DNA from 4 places in the Streptomyces sp. NPDC085900 genome. Region 1 is predicted to be linked to each of the others. Evidence: riboswitches for the same ligand, from Rfam matches in the RefSeq annotation. Region 1 holds a riboswitch; each other region holds the start of a gene.
What was found. Region 1 has a riboswitch for S-adenosylmethionine ahead of ACIGDI_RS34970 (aminotransferase class V-fold PLP-dependent enzyme). Riboswitches for the same ligand answer to the same signal wherever they lie in the genome.
Positions count from the first base shown of each region.

Region 2: linked by a shared signal. The riboswitch ahead of ACIGDI_RS39290 (amino acid ABC transporter permease) and the one ahead of ACIGDI_RS34970 (aminotransferase class V-fold PLP-dependent enzyme) in region 1 are both predicted to bind S-adenosylmethionine.
Region 3: linked by a shared signal. The riboswitch ahead of ACIGDI_RS39230 (putative leader peptide) and the one ahead of ACIGDI_RS34970 (aminotransferase class V-fold PLP-dependent enzyme) in region 1 are both predicted to bind S-adenosylmethionine.
Region 4: linked by a shared signal. The riboswitch ahead of thrC (threonine synthase) and the one ahead of ACIGDI_RS34970 (aminotransferase class V-fold PLP-dependent enzyme) in region 1 are both predicted to bind S-adenosylmethionine.

Region 1 is NZ_JBITSP010000013.1:6,654-10,672, reverse strand. It holds gene ACIGDI_RS34980 (rhomboid family intramembrane serine protease) at 1-167, shown strand, start outside; gene ACIGDI_RS34975 (Lrp/AsnC family transcriptional regulator) at 164-445, shown strand; gene ACIGDI_RS34970 (aminotransferase class V-fold PLP-dependent enzyme) at 470-1,831, opposite strand; SAM riboswitch class IV at 1,969-2,085, opposite strand; gene trpD (anthranilate phosphoribosyltransferase) at 2,163-3,227, opposite strand; gene ACIGDI_RS34960 (cytochrome bc complex cytochrome b subunit) at 3,368-4,019, opposite strand, start outside.
Region 2 is NZ_JBITSP010000016.1:191,423-195,441, reverse strand. It holds gene ACIGDI_RS39295 (amino acid ABC transporter ATP-binding protein) at 1-440, opposite strand, end outside; gene ACIGDI_RS39290 (amino acid ABC transporter permease) at 437-1,417, opposite strand; SAM riboswitch class IV at 1,742-1,850, opposite strand; gene ACIGDI_RS39285 (glutathione S-transferase C-terminal domain-containing protein) at 1,916-2,779, opposite strand; gene ACIGDI_RS39280 (putative leader peptide) at 3,005-3,115, opposite strand; gene ACIGDI_RS39275 (LLM class flavin-dependent oxidoreductase) at 3,255-4,019, opposite strand, start outside.
Region 3 is NZ_JBITSP010000016.1:179,820-183,838, reverse strand. It holds partial or broken gene ACIGDI_RS39240 (LLM class F420-dependent oxidoreductase) at 1-854, shown strand, start outside; gene ACIGDI_RS39235 (DUF1684 domain-containing protein) at 925-1,725, shown strand; SAM riboswitch class IV at 1,776-1,888, shown strand; gene ACIGDI_RS39230 (putative leader peptide) at 1,922-2,038, shown strand; gene ACIGDI_RS39225 (ABC transporter substrate-binding protein) at 2,247-3,866, shown strand; gene ACIGDI_RS39220 (ABC transporter permease) at 3,870-4,019, shown strand, end outside.
Region 4 is NZ_JBITSP010000007.1:365,511-369,529, forward strand. It holds gene ACIGDI_RS25625 (cold-shock protein) at 68-271, opposite strand; gene ACIGDI_RS25630 (MoaD/ThiS family protein) at 714-989, opposite strand; gene thrC (threonine synthase) at 1,104-2,390, opposite strand; SAM riboswitch class I at 2,409-2,563, opposite strand; gene ACIGDI_RS25640 (glucosyl-3-phosphoglycerate synthase) at 2,733-3,677, shown strand; gene ACIGDI_RS25645 (trehalose-6-phosphate synthase) at 3,741-4,019, shown strand, end outside.

The DNA.
Region 1 (4,019 bases):
TGCAGTGGCTGGCGGCGGGGCGGGCGCCGGAGGGGCCGGGGGTGGCCTACCTGGCCCACCTGGTGGGCTTCGGGCTGGGCTTCGTCTGCGCGTGGGCGGGTTTCCGCCGTACGACTAAAGTGAAGGCCGCCCCAGCTCCGGCACCCGAGGGAGAGAACCAGCCGTGATCACCGCGATCGTCCTGATCAAGACCAGTGTGGACCGGATCCCCGAGATCGCGGAGCGGATCGCCGCGCTGGACTCCGTCAGCGAGGTCTTCTCCGTGACCGGTACCTACGACCTGATCGCGATGGTGCGGGTGCGGCGGCACGAGGACCTGGCGGAGGTCATCCCGGGTTCGATCAGCAAGATCCCCGGCGTCGAGGCCACGGACACGCATGTCGCGTTCCGCACCTACTCCCAGCACGACCTGGAGGCGGCGTTCGCGATCGGTCTCGACTCCTGAGCGCCGCCTCCTGACCCCGTCCGGTCAGACCGCCGGCACGCAGCGGCCGTCCTCAGTCCGGTAGGTCCACTTCGCGCCGGCGCTCACCAGCTCCTTCACGGCGCCGACGAAGCGCTCGACGTGCTCGTCCGGGGTGCCCGCGCCGAAGCTGACCCGAATCGCGTTCAGGGACTTCTCGCCCGGCGCGGCCTCGGGGGCGCCGCACTCGCCCTGGGTCTGCGGGTCGGAGCCGAGCAGGGTGCGGACCAGCGGGTGGGCGCAGAAGAGGCCGTCGCGGACGCCGATGCCGTACTCGGCGGAGAGGGCGGCGGCGAAGTGGGAGCTGTTCCAGCCCTCGACGACGAAGGAGATGACGCCGACCCGGTCGGCGTCGTCGCCGAAGAGGGACAGCACCTTCACCTGCGGGACCTCGGCCAGCCCCGCACGCACCTTGCCGATCAGGTACCGCTCGCGGGCCACCAGGGTGTCGAAGCCGGCCTCCGTGAGGGCCTTGCAGGCCGACGCGACGGCGTAGGCGCCGATGACGTTCGGGGAGCCGGCCTCGTGGCGGGCCGCGCTCTCGTGCCACTCCACGTCCACTCCCCCGTCCTCGCGGCGGGTGACCTTGCGGCTGGCGCCGCCGCCCGCGAGGTAGGGGTCGGCCGCACGCAGCCAGTCGGCGCGGCCGGCCAGGACCCCGGCCCCGAAGGGGGCGTACAGCTTGTGGCCGGAGAAGGCGACCCAGTCGACGTCCAGGTCACGGACGGAGACGGGGTGGTGCGGGGCGAGCTGGGCGGCGTCCAGGACGATCCGGGCGCCGTGCGCGTGGGCCGCCGAGGCCAGCTCGCGCACCGGCCACAGCTCGCCGGTGACGTTCGAGGCGCCGGTGACGCAGACCAGGGCCGGGCCGTGGGGGTCGCGCTCGGCGAGGGCGCGCTCCAGGGTCGCCACGGCCTGTGCCGGGGTGCGCGGGGCGTCGAGGTAGGTGACCGAGGCGTCCTGCCAGGGCAGCAGGCTCGCGTGGTGCTCGGTCTCGAAGACGAAGACCTGGCAGCCGGCGGGCAGGGCGCGGGCGAGGAGGTTGAGGGAGTCCGTCGTCGAGCGGGTGAAGACCAGCTGGTCGTCCGCGCGGCAGTCGAGGAACTCGGCGACCGTCGTGCGGGCGTTCTCGAAGAGGTCGGTGGACAGCTGGGAGAGGTAGCCGGCACCGCGGTGGACGCTGCCGTAGTACGGGGCGTAGGCCGCGACGTCGTCCCAGACGCGCTGCAGGGCGGGCGCGCTGGCCGCGTAGTCGAGCGCCGCGTAGGTCACCTCGCCACCGGTGACGAGCGGGACGGTGACATCCCTGCCCAGAACGGGCAGAGGGGCACAAACGGTCTGGGCGGAGGCAGCGGTGGAGACAGACATGGGGAACTCCCGTGAAAGGGCGCGCGCGTGCGGGCCGGAAAGAGAAAAGGGGTGCGCGGAGGCGGGGCTCTGCGGCCCTATCGCATTCGCTTGCTCACGGAAGACTCCTCGACGACCAGGATCCCCGGCTCGTGAGGGATCCGCGCTTGCCGCAGACCTCGCTGCCTACGGCCTGGTCTTCACCCGGGGCACCCCGCCACGGACGGAGGGTTGCCGGACAGTCGGCCGGGGCCTCATGACTGTCACTCATGACCTGGTACAGGAACGTACGTGAAGTGATCGCGGTCCCGCAACCCGCGTCCGGATGACGGGACCGCGCTCGACGCACTCCCTACGCGTTGCTGGCCGCCACCCAGCGCTCCAGCGCCCGCTTGGCCGCACCGGAGTCGATGGACTCGGCGGCCTTCGCCATGCCGGCCCTCAACTGGTCGGCCAGGGAGGCCTCCGTCGGCTCGAGGGCCACCAGGGCGGCCGCCGAGTTCAGCAGGACGGCGTCCCGCACGGGGCCCGTCTCGCCGTCCAGGAGCCGCCGGGCGACCTCCGCGTTGTACGACGGGTCCCCGCCCCGCAGCGCCTCCACCGGCACCAGGTCGAGGCCGACGTCACGGGGGTCGAAGGACTCCTCGGTGACCTTGCCGTCCCGGACGATCCAGACGCGCGAGGTGGCCGTCGTCGTCAGCTCGTCGAGGCCGTCGTCGCCACGGAAGACCAGGGAGGAGTTGCCACGCTCGGCGAAGACGCCGGCCACGATCGGCGCCATGCGCGGATCGGCCACACCCACCGCCTGCGCCCGCACCTTCGCGGGGTTGGTCAGCGGGCCGAGCGCGTTGAAGACCGTGCGGATACCCAACTGGCCGCGGGCGGCGCCCACATGACGCAGCGCCGGATGGAACTTGATGGCGAAGCAGAAGGTGATCCCGGCCTCCTGGGCCACCTCGGGAACCCGCTTCACGGGCAGCTCCAGGTTGACGCCCAGCTTCTCCAGGACGTCGGACGCCCCGGAGGCCGAGGAGGCGGCCCGGTTGCCGTGCTTGACCACCCGCGCACCGGTGCCCGCGACGACGATCGACGACATCGTGGAGATGTTCACCGTCTTCGCGCCGTCGCCGCCGGTGCCGACGATGTCCACGGTCGGGCCCGGCACCTCGATGACGTTCGCGTGTTCGTACATCGTGCGGACCAGGCCGTTGATCTCCTCGACCGTCTCGCCCTTGGCCCGCATCGCCACCACGAAGCCGGCGATCTGCGCGTCGGTCGCCTCGCCGCGCATCATGAGGTCCATCGCCCAGGCGGTGTCGTCGGTGGACAGGTCCTTGCCGGTCAGCAGGCCGTTCAGCAGCAGGGGCCAGGAACGGCCCGCCGCGGTGTCGCCTCCAGCGGGGGTCACAGCGCTCATGGGGCCGCTCCTGATGGTCGTAGACGTGTCGTGTACGTAACGCAGTGTGTGCCCCACCCTATCCAGGCCGGGGCACCGCGAAGGGCCCCCGTCCGAAGATCGGACGGGGGCCCTTCGGGTGCGCGTGGCGAGCGCAGCGATCAGTGGTGGCCGTGGCCGCTCGTGATCTCCTTGTACTCCTCGACGGTCGGCTTCGGGATCTGGGACTCCTCGCCGTAGTACGCCTCGCTGAGCTTGGCGCGCAGCTTCTGGGAGCCCTTCACCTTGCGCTCGACGCCGTTCTCGTCGACCGCCGGGCCGAGCTCGAGCGGCTTGTACTGGTCGTGCGCCGTGAGGGTGTGCAGCGCCTCCTGGCTGAGCGGCTCGTGCACCTCGATGAACTCACCGTGCGGCAGGCGCTTGATGATGCCGGACTCGCGACCGTGCAGCACCTTGTCCTTGTCCCGGCGCTGCAGGCCGAGGCAGATCCGCTTGGTGGCGACGAAGGTCAGCACCGGCACGACGAAGAACGCACACCGGACGAACCAGGTGATCGCGTTGATCGACAGGTGGAAGTGCGTGGCCCACAGGTCGTTGCCACCACCGACGAGCAGCACGAAGTACCAGGCGATCCACGCCGCACCGAAGGCGGTACGCGTCGGGGCGTTGCGCGGACGGTCCAGGATGTGGTGCTCCCGGCGGTCGCCGGTGACCCAGGCCTCGATGAACGGGTAGACCGCGATCGAGACCAGGACCAGCGGGAAGATCACCAGCGGGATGAACACGCCCAGGACGAGCGTGTGGCCCCAGAGG
Region 2 (4,019 bases), on a different contig from region 1:
CCGAGGAGTTCGCGGGCCAGTTCCTGCGCTTCGGGCCTGCCGAGCCGGCCGGTGGCGACCGGGGCCGCGGCCACGTTGTCCAGGACCGTCAGGTGCGGGAAGAGGTTGAAGTTCTGGAAGACGAACCCGATCCGCCCGCGCTGGGCGAGGATGGCCCGCTCGCTCAGCTCCTTCAACCGGTCTCCCTGCCGCTTCACGCCGATCGGTTCGCCGTTGACGCTGACGTAGCCGATCTCGGGCTTCTCCAGGTGGTTGATGACCCGCAGCAGGGTGGACTTGCCGGAGCCGGAGGGGCCGAGGACGACGGTGACCTCGCCGGGTCGGACGGTCAGGTCGACGCCGTCCAGGACTTGGTGGGTGCCGTACCACTTGTGCACGTCGTGCACCTCGACGGTGGCGGCCTCACCGTCTAGCAGGGTGTCGGCGGTCTTGGCGGTCATACGGCGGCCTCCCGGCGGATGCGGGCTCGCAGGTCGGTGAGTCCGGTGCGGAGCTTCTGCAGTGGTGTCGGCGGCAGGCTGCGGGTGGCACCGCGGGCGTAGTACCGCTCGACGTAGAACTGGATGACGGAGACGACGCTGGTCAGGATCAGGTACCAGACGGTGACGACCAGCAGCAGCGGCACGATGTCGCCGGGGTAGGTGGAGCCCATGGTCTGCGCGGAGCCGAACAGGTCGAGCAGGGAGACGTAGAAGACCAGTGAGGTGCCCTTGATCAGGCCGATGAGCTGGTTGACGTAGTTCGGGATGATGGAGCGCAGCGCCTGCGGAAAGACGATTCTGCGGAACTGGTAGCCCTTCGGCAGGCCGAGCGCCGCGGCCGCCTCGTGCTGGCCCTGGTCGACGGAGAGGATGCCGCCGCGCACCACCTCGGCCGCGTAGGCGGCCTCGTTGAGGCTGAGGCCGACGACGGCGACGACCATGTCGGTGGCGAGTTTCGACTCGTCGAAGGAGAAGAAGGCCGGCCCGAAGGGAATGCCGACGCTCAACGTCTTGTACAGGGCACTGAAGTTGTAGAGGAATATCAGTACGACGATGAGCGGGATGGAGCGGAACGCCCACACGTAGGTCCAGCTGACCGCGCGCAGGACCGGGCTCTTCGACAGCCGGGCCAGGGCGAGCAGGATGCCGCCGATCAAGCCCAACACCGCACTGTAGGCGGCGACTTCGAGGGTGATGAGGAGGCCGTCGAGGATGGTCGGCCGCAGGAACCAGTAGCTCCAGCGGTCCCACTGGTAGAAGGGGTTGGTCACCAGTCCGTGGACGAACTGGGCGACCAGGATCAGGACGACCGCGGTGGCGATCCAGCGCCCCGGCCGCCGCAACGGCAGCACTCGCTGGGCGGTGAGGGCCTTGGGCGGTTCGGTGGCGGTGGGCGCCTCGGGGAGGGTGACGGTGGCGCCAGGGGGTTCGCTCATGGTGGGCTCCGGCTGGGTGGGCACACCCCGGAGGCGCGGCGGCGTGCGGGGACGCACACGGCGGCGCAGGACCGGGGGTGGGGAGGGCAACGGCACACCGCGCGGGCGGTGTCGGTCAGGGAGTGCGGGGGCTGCGGGGAGGTGTCAGCCCCGACAGCGGGCACGGCCCGGTGCGGTACACAGTGCGCTGTTGACGCGGAGCAGATCGACGGCGCGGTTTGCGACGAGCATGTTCGCGTACGTCCGTACGCAGCCCTGGGAACGGCGTGCGGCCGTTCTGGGAGCTGCGTACATGGCGTCACCGTCACTGTTCCGGCCCTGTGGGCCTCGCGCTTACCGACGTGTCATCGGTCGGGTCGTCACCTGGGGCACCCCACCGCGGTGCGAGGGTTGCCGGTCAGCAAGCCAGGGCTTGTCGCTGACACTCATGACCGTTCTGGGCCGTAGTTAAGACAATGGCCCGAACGTATGTCAACGCCGGTCCACCAGGTGGAACGGCTAACGGGCCGAGTGCGCCGCCCAGTCGAGGATCTGGACGGCCGATCCGGCGGCCTCCAGTCCCCGGCACTGGGCGTGGTGGCGGCGATCGATGCCGTCGAGGTCGAGGTGGACGCCGAAGGCCGGGTGGGCGGTCAGACGGCGGGCGTAGGCCCACAACACCGGGTGGCCGGCGATGCGCTGGACCGCGGCGGCGTCGAGGTGGTGACGGTGCACGGTGTCGAGCCGGACCAGCGCGACCCACAACTCGACGTCGGAGGCGGTGACTTCGTCGCGGATCAGACAGGTGCGGCCGGCGAGCCAGCGGTCGAGGGCGCCGAGGGTCTCCAGCAGCGTGGCCAGTGCCGCGTCACATTCCGCCGCGTCCCCGCCGACCGTCCCGGCCCGCTGCGCCGCCCCTTCGATCCCTTCCACGCACATCCGCTCCACCGCCTCGATCTCCGACTCCGCGCCGCACGGGTAGAGCGAGGGGCCGCCGGTGTCGAAGCGGTCGGCGAGGTCACGCATGATGTCCCGGTCGTGGGTGCTGACGATCCGCCCGGACCAGCCGTCACTGAGCACCGGCGCCGCGGCCGGACCGGGGTAGCGGTGCGCGCTCGCCTCGTACAGCGGGCGCAGGGCCGAGTGGCCGCCCTCGGGACAGTCGGGGACGGCGGGCAGGAGGGTAACCGGACAGACGGCGTCCAGGCCGAGCAGCGTGTGGGCGACGGCGATGCGCAGGCCGTCGGGACATGCGGTCGACAGATGGAGCCGGTAGCGGCCGGGAACGGCGTAGTGGCCGCTGCGCGCGTCCCTGCCGATGCGGCCGCGGAAGGCGGGCGCGGACCGGACGGAAACGTGGGCGGCCGGCGTGGTGACGGTCATGACTCTCCCCGAAAGCGGGCGCGGACGTACGCGCGGCGGATGCGGCAACGGGCTGGGCACCGTGGTCGCATCCCCTCCTCCACCCGGAGGGCGGGCCCGGCACTCGGTGCCGGGCCCGCCGGGGCTGCGGGGATGCGACGACGGAACCTCAGGAGCGGGGCTCACCTGGGCACGCCGAACGGCACGATGTCCCTGGGGACGCCGTCGGCGCGGGAAGGGCGCAGGTCAGCCCATGAGGCCGAGCGCGCTGCAGACGCGGAGCAGGTCGATGTGACGCCGAGAGGTCAGCAGAGGCGGACGGCTCACTCGAACGGTGACCGGATCAAGGCGCCTCATATTTCCCTACCTGTTCACTAGGATTCCTTACAGAGTGTCGATCCGACGGCCACCGACGTCAAGAGGGCCGTCCCGCATCGCGGACATCCCGGTGGACGGCGGCTCGCGCGCTCAGGACACCCGGCCGCCACGGGAGGGGTCAGACATGGAACTGGTTCGCCGGGACCGGGAGCCCGTAGTGCTCGCGGAGGGTCGTGCCCTCGTACTCCTCTCGGAACAGGCCCTTGCCGCGCAGGATCGGCAGCACCTGCTCGACGAAGGCCGCCAGGCCGGACGGCAGCGCCGGGGCCATGATGTTGAAGCCGTCCGCGGCACCGCCCTCGAACCAGGCGATGATCGTGTCCGCGACCTGCTCGGGCGTACCGACGAACTCGAAGTGCCCGCGGCCGCCGCCGAGCCGGGAGATGATCTCCCGCACCGTCAGCCTCTCGCGTGCCGCCAGGTCGATGATGAGGTCGGAGCGGCTCTGCGAACCCTCCAGTTTCGGCCTCGCCAGGATGGACTGCGGCAGCGGCCGGTCGAGTTCGAAGACCGACGGCTCGGTCTCGAACACCGCGGCCAGCTGGCGCAGCCCGTACTCCGGGATGCGGAGCTCGTCGAACTGCCGTGCCAGGGCGCGGGCTTCCTCCTCGGTCGACCCGATGTAGGGGACGATGCCCGGCAGGACGATCACACCGTCCGGATCGCGCCCGGCGGCTCGGGTGCGTGCCTTGATGTCGGCGTAGAAGGCGGCGGCGCGCTCGTACGTGGTGTGCGCGGTGAAGACGGCCTCGGCGTGACGGGCCGCGAAGTCCTTGCCGTCCTCCGAGGAACCCGCCTGGACGAGCAGCGGGTGACCCTGCGGCGGGCGCTCGACGTTGAGCGGACCGGCGACCTTGAAGTACGTGCCCTCATGACCGAGCCG
Region 3 (4,019 bases), on a different contig from region 1:
CGGGAGGCCGCGGAGTCCGGACTCGCGTCGGCCTGGTTCGGGCAGACCTTCGGCGCGGATTCACCCCAGCTCGCGGCGATCGTCGGACGCGAAGTGCCGGGTCTGCAGGTCGGCACGTCGGCGATCCCCGTCTTCGGCCGCCACCCGCTGCTGGTCTCCAGCCAGGCCCAGACCGCCCAGGCCGCGACCCACGGCCGCTACCACCTGGGGCTGGCCCTGGGCACGAAGCTGCTGACGGAGACCGGCTACGGCCTGCCCTTCGAACGGCCCATCGCCCGACTGCGCGAATTCCTCACCGCCCTGCGCCAGTTGACCGAGACCGGCACGGCCGACTTCCAGGGCGAGCTGCTCACGGCCACCACCCCGTCCCGGCGCGAGTACCGGGCGCGGAGAGCGGCGTGCCGCTGCTGGTCGCCGCGATGGGGCCGCAGGCGCTGCGGGTCAGCGGCGAGCTGGCGGACGGGATCCTGCCCTACCTGGCGGGATCGCGCGCCCTGGCGGACCACATCGTGCCCGCCCTGCACGCGGCCGCCGAGGCCGCGGGCCGCCCGGCACCCAGGGTCGTGGCGCTCGTGCCCGGTGTCGTCACGGACGACGTGGACGCGGTGCGGGCCAGGTTCACCGAGAACCTCGCGTTCTACGAACAGATCCCGTCCCACGCCCGTGTCATCGAACTGTCGGGCGGCCGGCGGGCCGCCGATCTGGCGGTGATCGGCGACGAGAAGACCGTCGAGGCCGAGGTACGGCGCTACCGCGACGCCGGCGCCACGGAGGTCGTGTTCTCGTCCACCGAGATCGCCGGAGAGGCGGACCGCCGACGCACCTGGCGGCTCCTGGGCGAACCGGCCCGCTGAACAAGCCCGTCGAGCCGGGCGCCCGCCGCCGGCTCGCACCAATTCACCCCCGATCCAGAGGAGATCGCCCATGACCACCGAGGCCACCACGACGGACCTCCATGCCTTCACCGAGACATGGCTGGAGTGGTATCGCGCCCAGGAAGCCCGACTCGCCGACCCGCACGGGTTCCTGGCGGTCACCGGCCTGCACTGGCTCGACGACCGGTCGCAGCGCTTCCCGGACGCGCCCGGCGCCTGGCACACCGGCCCCGAGGGGGTCGTCGTAGACCTGGACGAGGGTCCGGTGCGCGGTGAGCACCACTTCGGTGTGATCCCCGAGCGCGGCGGCGTCAACGCCGTCTGGGGCGACGCCGTGATCGAGGTCGCCCGGCGCGGCGGCCAGGACATCGTGCGCCCCCGGCACCCGGACGCGCCGCTGCGTACGGCCTTCACCGGAACGCCCGCCTACGCCCCCGACCCCCGCTGGGCGGTGACCGGCCGCTACATCCCCTTCGACGCACCGCGGCCGACCACCGTGGGCGCCGCGGTCGAGGGACTGGAGCACGTCTACGACGCTCCGGGCAGGATCGAGTTCGAGCTGGACGGGCGGCAGCTGTCGCTGACCGCGTTCCCGGGCTCGGGCGGGGGCCGGCTGCTGGTGCTGTTCACCGACGCGACCTCCGGCGTCACCACGTACGCGGCCAACCGGGCCCTGAGCGTGGAAGCGCCCGCCGCCGACGGCACGGTCGTCCTGGACTTCAACCGGGCCTCGAACCTGCCGTGCGCGTACACGGACCTGGCCACCTGCCCGCTGCCCCCGGCGGAGAACCGGCTGCCGGTGGCGATCGAGGCCGGGCAGAAGATCCCCCGCGAGCGCGGAGGTTCCTGAGCCGGCCCGGCCATTGACCGACGACAAGATCTCTTCGTACGATCAAGAACGGCATTGAGTGTCAGCGTCAAGCCCTGGCTCGCTGACCGGCAACCCTCCCCCGCGGTGGGGTGCTCCAGGTGAAAGCCCGGCGGGATCACCGACGATCCCGCAAGCGCGTGGCCCCGGTCCGGGGCCGGACAGGTGGAGGACCGATATGCGGCACGGTGGTGACCTCAGCGCCCGTTTCGCCGACGCCACCGTGTTCTCCCGGCTCTCGCGTCGACGCCACATCGACCTCAAGCGCTCGACCAGCTGCCTCTGTCAGGCCTGACGGCCCCTCCAGCCGCCGGTCACGATACGGCATTCGCCGTCGCCGCACCCTTCGCGCCTGATCTCCGGACGTCTTCGATCCCCGTCTGCCTCTGATCCCCGTCTGCACAGCGGCCCCCGGCCGCGGCATCGCGCCGCCCGGGGTCGGCCGCCCGCGCACGGCCACGCCCCGCGCCCGTGCCCGGTGACACGAGTAGGAGAAGCCCTCCGTGACCGCACTTCCCCATGTCAGATCCTCCCGGTGGGCGGCACTGTCCGCCCTCGTGACCACCAGCGTGCTGCTGACCGCCTGCGGCTCCAGCGGCGGCGACTCCGCCGGCGGCAGCGGACGGCCCGCGGCCGGCGGCACCCTGACCTTCGCGGTGAGTTCGGACGCCGGCTGCGTGGATCCGCAGCAGGTCGCCAGCAACGAGACCATCTACTCGGTCCGCCAGATCGTGGACTCCCTGACGGACCAGGACCCCAGGACCGGCAAAATCGTGCCGTGGCTCGCGAAGAGCTGGGACATCAGTTCCGACGCCACCACCTTCACCTTCCATCTCAGGTCCGGCGTCACCTTCAGCGACGGCTCGAAGCTGACCGCGCAGGTGGTCAAGGACAACTTCGACGCGGTACCGAAGCTCGGTGCCCTGGGAACCCTGGCCGAGGGCTACCTGAGCGGCGTCAAGAGCACCACCGTCGTCGACCCGCTGACCGTCAAGGTGACCTTCGCCAAGCCCAACGCCCAATTCCTGCAGGCGACTTCGACGCACTCGCTCGGCATCGAGTCGTCGGCGAGCGTGAAGAGGACCCCGCAGCAGAAGTGCAGCGACGGAGTGGTGGGGTCCGGGCCCTTCGTGCTGAAACAGTACGTGCAGAACCAGTCGGTCACCCTGGCCAAGCGCACCGGCTACGCATGGGGATCCTCGCTGTGGGGCAAGAAGGGCGAGGCGTACCTGGACAAGCTGGTGTTCAAGGTCGTGCCCGAGGCGGGGGTACGGGCCGGCAGCCTTCAGTCCGGTCAGGTGCACGCCGTCTCCAGCGTCGGCAGGGCCAACGAGGCGGCGCTCAAGGGCGGTCAGGTAGCCCTCCAGCGGCGGGCCAACCCGGGCATCGTGTTCGGCCTGGGGCTGAACAACTCGCGGCCGATCCTCAAGGACGCCAGGGTGCGCCGGGCGATCCTGTCCGCCGTCGACCGGCAGCAGATCGCCGACACCGTCTTCCCCACCGGCACACAGGCCGCGACCAGCGTCCTCGCGCACACCACGCCCGGCTACACCAGCCTCACCGCCGACCTGACGTCCGACACGGCCAAGGCCAAATCCCTTTTGGACGCCGCGGGTTGGAAGACCGGCGCCGACGGCATTCGCACCAAGGACGGCAAGAAGCTCGGTCTGACGATCGACTGGATTCCCAACGCGGGCACCAACCAGCCCGCGCTGGAGCTGATCCAGCAGCAACTCAAGGCCGTCGGCATCCAGGTCACCCTCAAGCAGCTTCAGGTCACCCAGCTCGCGCCGACGCTGCAGTCGGGCGACTACGACGCGGCCTGGGGCAACGTCACCCGTGCCGACCCGGACATCCTGCGCAGCTCCTTCTCCACCGAGCTGGCCAACTTCTACCGCGTCCCCTCGAGCGGCCTGGACACGGTCCTGACCGCACAAGCGGCGAGCACGGACACCGCCAAGCGCAAGGAACTGGTGTTCCAGGCACAGCAGTTGATCGTGCGCAACGCCTACTACGTGCCGGTCGTGGAGCTCCAGACGCAGCTGGGCGTGGCGAAGAAGGTGCACGACCTCGACTTCGACGCCTCCAGCCGGCTCCAGCTGCACTACACCTGGATCGGCTAGCGCATGCGCCGTTATGTGATCAAACGGCTGGCGCAAGCGGTGGGCGTGCTGTGGGCGGCGTACACGGTGTCGTTCCTGGTCCTGGACTATCTGCCGGGTGACCCGGTCACGGCGATGGCAAGTGCCGGGATGGACTCGGGGCAGGTCGACCCG
Region 4 (4,019 bases), on a different contig from region 1:
GACTCCCCATGGGGTACGAGCCCTCCGAAGAAAAGAAGAACGACGCTGCGATTACCCGGCGCGTGCTTCAGCCGGCCACGCGGACCATGTCCGCCTGCGGCCCCTTCTGGCCCTGCGAGATCTCGAACTCGACCCGCTGGCCCTCTTCCAGGGTGCGGTACCCGTCCATCTGGATGGCGCTGTAGTGGACGAAAACATCCGCACCACCGTCGACCGCGATGAAGCCGTACCCCTTCTCCGCGTTGAACCACTTGACGGTGCCCTGAGCCATGCCTAACTCCCCTATTACTGGCCCTTGCGCGGATCCGCACTTCGCGGATCCGGGTCAGACCTCACCCCCCACGGTTTGGGGGCGTGCGCCGGAACGCGTCGACCGCGGCTGAATGTATCTGTCCAACTGCCGTCTGCAACAGGTCAATCGGACGAGAATTCTGGACGGAAGGGGTCCGGAATGTAGTGAGAATTCGCCCGAATTCAGGGCAATTCGGGCCCCATAAAAGGAACAAATGCCGCGAAAGACATGCGCACTTTGGCTACATCTCGACGGGCACTCGGCAGGAATTCCGGGCTTCCGATCCGGGGATCAGCAGCGCGTTCCCCAACTGTACCGCGCTCAACCACACTGAATTGCCCCCTCCGCTTCTCTCACGGAGGGGGCAATTCGATGAACTCTTCGTAACCGGCGTTACCGAAGGTAATGATCGGTCATTCGGTCAGCCGCCGGCGACGGCCGGGATGATCGACACGCCCGCGCCGTCCGGGGTCGCCGTCTCCAGTCCCTGCTCGAACCGCACGTCGTCGTCGTTGACGTACACGTTGACGAAGCGGCGCAGCTTGCCCTGGTCGTCCAGCACGCGCGCGGCGATGCCGGTGTGGTTCTTCTCCAGGTCGGCGATGACCTCGGCGAGGGTGGCGCCCTCGGCGCTCACCTCGGCCCGGCCGCCGGTGTAGGTGCGCAGGATGGTGGGGATACGGACGGACACGCTCATGTTCAGGACCTCCGGTCGGGTAGTCGCCCCGAGGGGCGCGGGGCTGTGTTCGATGTGCGGCTGCCGCCGCGTGGGCGCGACCAGCCCCCGCCAGCCCGCGGACGACAAGATCGGCTAGGCGAGCCCGGCCTCACGGAACGAGTCGAGGTTGGGGCGAATGGTCGCGGTCAGCCCCGTGCCCGCCACCGCGTCCAGCGTCTTGAGGCCGTCGCCGGTGTTGAGCACGACCGTGGTCAGGGCCGGGTCCAGCACGCCGTTCTCGATGAGCTTGCGCGTCACGCCCACGGTCACGCCGCCGGCGGTCTCGGCGAAGATGCCCTCGGTGCGGGCCAGCAGCTTGATGGCGTCGACGACCTGCTCGTCGTTCACGTCCTCCACGGCACCGCCCGTGCGGCGCGCGATGTCCAGGACGTACGGCCCGTCGGCCGGGTTGCCGATGGCGAGGGACTTGGCGATGGTGTTCGGCTTCTGCGGCCGGACCACGTCGTGGCCCGCCTTGTAGGCGACTGACACCGGCGAGCAGCCCTCGGCCTGCGCGCCGAAGATCTTGTACGGCCGGTCCTCGACGAGCCCGAGCTTGATCAGCTCCTGCAGCCCCTTGTCGATCTTCGTCAGCTGCGAGCCGGAGGCGATCGGCACGACGATCTGGTCCGGCAGCTTCCAGCCGAGCTGCTCGCAGATCTCGTACGCCAGGGTCTTGGACCCTTCCGCGTAGTAGGGCCGCAGGTTGACGTTGACGAAGCCCCAGCCCTCGCCGGCCGGGTCGCCGATCAGCTCGGAGCAGAAGCGGTTCACGTCGTCGTAGTTGCCCTCGATACCGACGAGCTCGCCGCCGTAGACCGCGGCCATGACGACCTTGCCCTGCTCCAGGTCGTGCGGGATGAACACGCAGGACCGGAAGCCGGCGCGGGCCGCGGCGGCGCCGACGGCACCCGCGAGGTTGCCGGTGGAGGAGCAGGAGAGCGTGGTGAAGCCGAAGGCGCGCGCGGCCTCCAGGGCCTGGGCGACGACGCGGTCCTTGAAGGAGTGCGTCGGGTTGCCGGAGTCGTCCTTCACATACAGTCCGCCGGTGACGCCCAGCTCGCGTGCGAGGTTGTCGGCCTTGACGAGCTTGGTCCAGCCGGGGTTGATGTTCGGCTTGTCCGCCACGTCCGCCGGGACGGGCAGCAGCGGCGCGTAGCGCCAGATGTTCGCGGGTCCCGCCTCGATGCGCTTGCGGAGTTCCTCGGTGTCGTAGGCCGAGAAGTCGTACGCGATCTCGAGCGGGCCGAAACACTCCTCGCAGGCGAAGACCGGGCCGAGCGGCACCCGGTGACCGCACTCGCGGCAGGAAAGCGCCGAGGCGGGGCCGAGGTCCACGGTCGTGGGGTCGGTGGTGCTTGCAACAGTCTGCGCAGCCATGTGAGGCGAGGCCCTTTCTCCTCATCTTCCTCACGACGCATCTCGCCGTGAGACGGATTTGGCACCTTCCCTAGCCGGGAGCCTCGCGGAATGATCAACACTGATCTACGAGACCGGCTGGAGGGTTGCCGGGGCTTCATCGGGCCGTATCCCTCTGCCCCTCTGGATGAGCGGTATGTGGTTGTTGAACTCGTTGAACGCGAGACGACCCCCGACATGCGATGGTCATCAGCGTTGTTCAAGACTGTAACCGAAGGCCAGGACAGTTGAGATAGCCGTCCGAACCGCGAGATGGATCACAATCCGGTCCTTTCGCCGAGAGAACGCAGAGGAGCCGCCTACGTGCTGGAAGAAGTCGAGCGCTGGCTGAGCACCCACTCCTGGTCCGTCACCGACCGCCCGCTGCACCAGATCCTCGCCGCGAAACACCGCACGGGCCAGTCGGTCAGTGTCGTGCTGCCCGCGCTCAACGAGGAGGAGACGGTCGGCGACATCGTCGCGATCATCCGCCACGACCTGATGCAGCAGGTCCCGCTCGTCGACGAGATCGTGGTCGTCGACTCAGGTTCCACCGACCGCACGTCCGAGGTCGCCGCGGCGGCCGGCGCGCGGGTCGTGCACCGCGACGACATCCTGCCCCGCATCCCGACGGTCCCCGGCAAGGGCGAGGTCCTGTGGCGCTCGCTGCTGGTCACGACCGGGGACGTCGTCTGCTTCATCGACGCCGACCTGAAGGAGTTCTCCTCCGACTTCGTCTCCGGGATCGTCGGCCCGCTGCTCACCGACCCCGGGATCGACCTGGTCAAGGGCATGTACGACCGCCCCCTCGGCGGAGCGCAGGGACAGGGCGGCCGGGTCACCGAGCTGATGGCCCGCCCCCTGCTCAACATGCACTGGCCGCAGCTGGCCGGCTTCGTACAGCCGCTGGGCGGCGAGTACGCGGCCCGGCGCAGCCTGCTGGAACAGCTGCCGTTCCCCGTCGGGTACGGGATCGAGCTGGGCATGCTGGTCGACGCCCTGCATCTGGTGGGCCTCGACGCGCTCGCCCAGGTCGACGTCGGTGTCCGCAAACACCGTCACCAGGACGGCCAGGCCCTCGGCCGGATGGCGGCGGCCATCTACCGCACGGCCCAGCTCCGCCTGGCCCGCGGCCACCTCGTCCGCCCCTCACTCACCCAGTTCGAACGGAGCACCGACGGCTTCGAGCCGCGCACCTACTCCGTGGACACCGAGGAGCGGCCGCCGATGGCGGAGATCGCGGAGTACGCGAGCCGCAAGGTGGCGTAGGGCATACGTGGACCGGGGGGTCCGTACGTTTATGCGTTTCCGGACCGGGCTACGTTGAGGCGTATGGCTTCCTCGCACGGCGCTGCCCATCAGGTGCTGGTCGCGTCCAATCGCGGCCCGGTCTCGTACGAACTCCAGCAGGACGGCTCGCTGGCCGCCAAGCGGGGCGGCGGCGGGCTCGTCTCAGGTCTGTCGGCGATCGGGCCGGACGCGGGCGCGCTGTGGGTGTGCTCGGCGCTGTCCGACGGCGACCGGGAGGCGGTGCGGCGCGGGGAGGGCGAGTCCGGCGTGCGCATGCTCGACGTCCCGGCGGACGTGCACGCGGACGCGTACAACGGCATC